DNA from 2 places in the Priestia sp. MDV22-iso46 genome. Region 2 is predicted to be linked to the other one. Evidence: riboswitches for the same ligand, from Rfam matches in the RefSeq annotation. Region 2 holds a riboswitch; the other holds the start of a gene.
What was found. A riboswitch is a leader RNA that binds a small molecule or an ion and turns the genes downstream of it on or off. The one in region 2 is predicted to bind cobalamin.
Positions count from the first base shown of each region.

Region 1: it holds a riboswitch for cobalamin, as region 2 does, so the genes downstream of both, AC4NPH_RS01775 ((2Fe-2S) ferredoxin domain-containing protein) here and AC4NPH_RS23550 (ribonucleoside-diphosphate reductase subunit alpha) in region 2, are expected to answer to the same signal.

Region 1 is NZ_JBZVWT010000001.1:339,720-342,867, reverse strand. It holds gene cobJ (precorrin-3B C(17)-methyltransferase) at 1-1,057, opposite strand, end outside; gene AC4NPH_RS01775 ((2Fe-2S) ferredoxin domain-containing protein) at 1,071-1,451, opposite strand; cobalamin riboswitch at 1,553-1,732, opposite strand; cobalamin riboswitch at 1,851-2,029, opposite strand; gene AC4NPH_RS01770 (hypothetical protein) at 2,176-2,334, opposite strand; gene AC4NPH_RS01765 (M42 family metallopeptidase) at 2,682-3,148, opposite strand, start outside.
Region 2 is NZ_JBZVWT010000006.1:16,796-19,943, reverse strand. It holds gene AC4NPH_RS23550 (ribonucleoside-diphosphate reductase subunit alpha) at 1-1,420, opposite strand, end outside; cobalamin riboswitch at 1,554-1,739, opposite strand; gene menC (o-succinylbenzoate synthase) at 2,020-3,123, opposite strand; gene AC4NPH_RS23540 (o-succinylbenzoate--CoA ligase) at 3,127-3,148, opposite strand, start outside.

The DNA.
Region 1 (3,148 bases), on a different contig from region 2:
CAACTTCCGCTAGTGTTGTCATTTGAACAGGCGTGAATTTCTTATTTGCAAGTCCTGGACTAACTGCTACTTCAAAGATAGACTCGATTGGCTGGTGTACGACCGCAGAAGTGGATTCACCTAAAATTGCTTGAAGCGCTTCTTCTGCAAGAGCTCGTGAAGTTGCTTTTTCTTCTCTTGTGTTCTGAACTGCTTCAATAGCTGAAGCTGTTTGCTTTACAGTCTCTTCTTGATCGAGAGCCCATGGTTCTGCTTCTTTTCGAAGTCGCTGATGCGGTCTTAGCGGCTGCTCCGTTTGGTTGAGGGTATATTTCCGCTGATATCCTCGCGGTGTAATCATTAAATCGTCGTAAAAGAATGTAGATGAATTTCCGACAACAACGGTAGTCAGCATGCCTATTTCATGGTTTAACATGTCTTTTAAGTTGGTCATTACGACTTCTTCACGGTCACGATAAGCGCTTTTAACAAGACCAACAGGCGTATCAGGGGAACGGTACTTTAATAGAATCCTTTGCGCTTCAACAATTTGTCTTGTTCGTCTTCCGCTTTTTGGGTTGTAAAAAGCCACTACGAAATCTGCTTGTGCAGCTGCTTCAATTCTTTTTTCGATTAGCTCCCAAGGCGTAAGGTGGTCACTTAAACTAATCGTACAAGCATCGTGCATCACGGGCGCTCCAAGGAGAGATGCGCATGAATTAATAGCCGAAATGCCAGGAATTACTTCCATCTCTACGCCCGTTTCTTTTTTCCAGCCTTTTTCAATCAACACTTCATACACAAGGCCTGCCATTCCGTATACTCCTGCATCTCCGCTTGAAATGACAGCTACGGTTTTGCCCGCTTCAGCTTGCTTTACAGCTTCTTGTGCACGGCTTACTTCTTCGGTCATTCCCGTACTAATAATTTGCTGATTCGTTAACAGTCCTTGAATTAGTTCCACATAGGTTTTATAACCGATGATCATATCACTTTCTTGAATGGCTTCTCTTGCTCGCTGTGTAATATGTTCAAAGCTTCCTGGCCCAAATCCAATAACTAACAGTTTACCTTTCATGCTAGCTCCTCCTTTATGCGTTACTTTTTACTTTGTCAATTCCTTCTATGGAGTCACTATTTTCCGGAGAAACGAAACCATTTTGATCACATTCATAAATAAGCGATTCCTTTATACTGCAGCCTCCTGCTAAATGCTCTTTGACAATCCGGTGAGCCACGGTTTCAGTGACCTGCTTGTACCAATCTCCTGAAGGATAGACGATAGCTACAGGAGCATCTTTGCATCGTCCGTTACAGCGCGTACGCGTTGTATGAACCGTTTCATCCAAATCCAGTTCCGTCACTTTATTTCGAATAGCTTGCGTGGCTTCTTCTCCACCTTTTCTCATACAGCTGCTTCCATTACAAATCAATACGTGATGTTTTGTTCCATTTAAGTTCCACGTCGTCACACTCATTCGCTCCTTTACTAAAAGAAGCGCCTCTATCAATGATAGAGGCGCAGAAAATTCAAACTAAGTTTTTGCACTTCCACCTATATCCCGTAGGGTAAGCTTCGCATTAGAAAAAGGCTGGCTTCCTGACTTCGATTCATCACTTGATTGCGCCTTCCCGAATACAGTGGCATATGCAATCAGCTCGTCTTCACAGTGGCGGGTACCGCGCTGGCTTCACACCAGACTTCCCATTTAACGCAATGTGAACATTGCGCACCTTTTTTGCACGATATGTAGTTTTACGCTACGAGAAAAACCCGCTTCGCTAATATGCGAGCGGGTAAAACGTCAGAGTAAGAGTGTACACGAATGCCACTTTAAGCCAACGTCTCCCTTCCCGCTCCCCGGAGAAATAGAAACTTCACAATAAAGACAGGTCTCCTGACTTGTGTATCATTCTACTTGAGAACCTTCCCGTGATTTTTTCACAGTGGTTATACTCGTTCGTCCACACTTACAGTTGCGGGGACAGTACTGGCATTTCACCAGTTTCCCTATTAAGCCTTCTTGGCATCTTTACTGTTGCTGTTTGATATATATGAACCTTTTAAACTATCAGAATAATAGAAGTAACTACCATATCATAGCGTACATTTTTTTTTATTTCAACTCTATTCTTTTCGGAAGATACAAGTATCTATAAAAAAACAAGAGCATAAAATCAGCTCTTGTTTTTTCATTATATAGCTACTAATGTTAAATGAGGATCATTATAATACACAACTTCTGAAAGAACTTTACAGCCATTTGTTTTAGCAAAAGCTTCTCTCGCCTGTTTTTCAGTTTCAAATTCAAACATTTTCATTTCTTTTCCAGCATATACCGTCAGTACCCACATGAAAAGATTCGCCTCCGATTATTGTAGTGATCGCTATATCCACATTATGCCGAAACCATTTCCTTTTGAAAACCCATTCTACAAAACTTGTCACAAGAAACTTTTAAAAATTTAAAAACATTTTAACTTCTGTAAATGAACACAATGTACAAAAGGTTTAAGCAGTATTGTACCTCTTTAAAAAAGGTGCTTTTTTAACCCACTGTTGCTTCACCAGTAAAAAAATATATAGTATTTATTAAAAAAAGAAGCCGGACAGCCGGCTTCATTTTTAGGAAAGGACAGACATCACGATCCCGTCCTGTTCTTTATTTTGCATAAAAATACATTAATTAAATATTCCTTTCTTAAAGCAGAACCATGTTCGACTGCACATAGTAATAAAGAAGCTTATACGTATGATTCAATGAATCTTGATGCGTTCTCTCAAACGCATGAGAAGAATCAATTCCTGGACCAATTAAGCCGTGTACGATATCGTGTCCGGCACGAATAGCAGCAGAAGCATCTGATCCGTAAAACGGATAAATATCTAATTTGTACTGAATATCATGCTGCTTAGCTAGCTCCACCAAATGCCTTCTCAAACCGTAATGATATGGGCCGCTTGAATCTTTTACACAAATAGACACGGTGTATTCATCAGTAGATTGTCCATCTCCCATAGCACCCATATCAACCGCTAAGTATTCTACTGTTTGAGGCGTAATGTTGGAATTTCCTCCGTATCCAATTTCTTCATTATTTGAAATGAGAAAGTGCGTAGTGTATGGCAGTTCGATCTGTTCTTCTTGAATTGTTTTCATGAGCTGAA
Region 2 (3,148 bases):
AATCGCCCGGATTCTTTGTAATAATAATTTTTCCGTCTTCCGTAATTTCCTCTGTTACGACCGTTGTGCTTTGGTTTTGCGTAATTTCTGTACATAAGTTGCTGCAGTAGATTATGCCCTCGTGGCGGTTTTGATTAGCTCGGTTAACCGTATCACGATAGAACATATAAGGCGTTCCGGTTTCAAGCTGCGAAAGCATAATGCGCTTGAAGATTTCAATAGCAGGTACTGTTTCTCTTGAAAGCTGTTCATTATTTACACACTCAGCGTAACGAGTGCGGAACGAACCGCTGCCTTCTTCTTCATCATAAAAATCTTCTAACGAGTAGCCCATCAGCGTACGAACTTCGTGAGGATCGAATAAGTGCCAGTCTTCACGTGCCTCTACTTTTTCCATAAACAAATCTGGCAAACATACGCCAGTGAATAAATCATGCGTGCGCTGACGTTCGTCACCATTGTTCAAACGCGCGTCTAAGAATGAAAAGATGTCTTTGTGCCATACGTCTAAATATACGGCAATAGCTCCTTGTCGTTGACCTAGCTGATCGACACTTACAGCCGTATTATTTAGCTGTTTCATCCATGGAATTGTTCCTGATGATACGCCTTTAAAACCTTTTATATCACTTCCTCGGCTTCTAATATGACCGAGGTAGACACCAATTCCGCCTCCATTTTTACTAAGCGTGGCCAAATCTGTATTGCTATCATAAATACCGCGTAAGCTGTCATCAATCGTATCAATAAAGCAGCTAGATAGCTGTCCGTAGCTCTTTCCTGCGTTTGAAAGTGTTGGTGTGGCAACCGTCATATATAGACTAGAAAGCGCCCAGTACGCTTCTTTTACTAATGCTGTTCGATTTTCTTTCTTTTCTTGAGACATCAGCGTCATAGCAATGATAAGAAAACGTTCTTGCGGTAATTCGTATACGCGCTTATCATGTGATGTCGCTAAATAGCGATCTGCTAATGTCAACAATCCAATGTATGTAAATAAACGATCGCGTTCAGGAATAATGACTGAAGCAATTTCATTAATTTCTTCTTCTGTATATGTTTTTAATAGCTGCTTATTATAAATGCCGATTTTTGTTAGTTTTTGAATAAGCTGATAAAACGAACCGTACTTCTCTTTTTTATCGTAACCTCGGTTGTCCGCTGCTTTTCGATATAGTTCGTTTAAGTAGACGTCTGCCGCTACGTACGTCCAATCGGGTTCTTCCATTGAAATACGCTCTAAGGCTGCCAAAATTAGTACGTTTGCAACCTTTTCGTCCGTCATATTTTCCTTTACTGTAACAGTTTGAATAACCTTTTCCTCATACAAAGAAAAATCAAGCTGCGTAAATTCTTTTTTTAAACGTTCAATATATGCAGTTAATTCATGTAGAATTGTAGGCTTTAATGTATTCACCATAAATATGGCTCCTCTCTTCACTTCAAAATAAAAAATCGCTCACCGTACCTCGGTGAGCGAATAGAACGAAGATAGAAGAAGACACTAAGTCTTTTCTCAATCCTCGCTCTACCCTCTCACCTCCCGAAGAAGATAAAACGACATAAAAAAGGCAGGTCTCCTGACTTATGCTTCTTTTTACTTTAAGGCCTTCCCATGATGTTTACTCACAGTGGATCTCCTTATTTCATCAGCATTCACAGTTGCGGGGACAGCTTTGGACTTTCACCAAATTCCCTTTTAAGTCTTTTTATCAGACACCTTTTTCACTGGAAAACACAAAATATAGTATTTTATTATGGATTTCAAAACAACATATTGTGTTATGTTATAAACACATTATATAGGACAACTTAGAAAACTATCAACCTATTTTCAAAAATAATTTTGTTTTTTACGATAAAACTCTTCGACCTTTTTCATCAAACTATTCCATCATAACATGTTTTGACACGCTTGATGGAACAATGTGCTCTTTTTAAAAAATTTGTCCTATTTTTCTACTAAACATTGACAACCTCAATAAAAAAAACCGTTTTTCATAAAAAAACGGTTTTTAATTATTTGTATTCTTTTTCAAATGCTGTGATTGTTTTGATAAACTTTTTATCAATATCGTATCCTATCCCCGGTTTTCCCTTCACCTTTATTACTCCGGCTTCTACCTCTACTTCGGGCTTAATAATATCTTTTTCCCAATAGCGAGACGACGCAGAAATATCACCTGGTATCGTGAAAGAAGGCAGTGTGGCAAGGGCGATATTATGAGCTCGTGAAATCCCTGCTTCTAACATTCCTCCAACCCAAAGTCTTACACCATGCTGGACGCATAAATCATGAATTTGCTTTGCTACGGACATTCCGCCAACTCGACCGATTTTCACATTGATAATCTTACAGCTTTCTTGTTCAATTGCATGACGTGCATCTTCATAGCTCACAATACTTTCATCTAAGCAAATCGGCGTCTTCATTTGCTTTTGTAACAATCGATGATCAAGGATATCATCAGAACTTAACGGCTGTTCGATCATCATTAAATTCAATTCATCTAGTTTCTTCAATGAATCACTATCGCTTAACGTATAGGCTGAATTGGCATCAGCCATAAGAGGAATGCTTGGAAATTCATCTCGAATTTGTTTCAGTAGCTCATAGTCAGCACCCGGCTTAATTTTCACTTTAAAGCGCTTATAGCCATCTTTCATGTAAGTCTTTATTTGTTCTTTCATTACGGAAATGTCATTTAAGCCAACTACCACTCCAGCTTCTACAGCAGGCCTTACTCCGCCAATTACTTCAGATAACGGCTTATTTTGCCGCTTTGCATACAAATCCCATACAGCACAGTCCAAAGCTGCTTTAGCCATGTTATTTCGCTTTAGAGGTTTGAATAGCTTTTGAACATCCTCTGGTTTTTGAAGCTGCTGATGAAGAAGCGAAGGAATTAAAAAATCGTCTAACATATGAAAACACGTCTGAATCGTTTCTTCCGTATACCAAGGAGATGAAAAAGCAACGACCTCTCCCCACCCTGTAAAACCTTTTTCATCTTCTACTTCCAGCAAAATCAATTCTCGATCCTGCACCGTACCATAGCTTGTTGAAAAAGGAGAAAGAAGCTTCATGTCAATTTTATAAAGATGTACTTTTTTTATAATCATCGATTAACTACCTTTCTGTATGAAC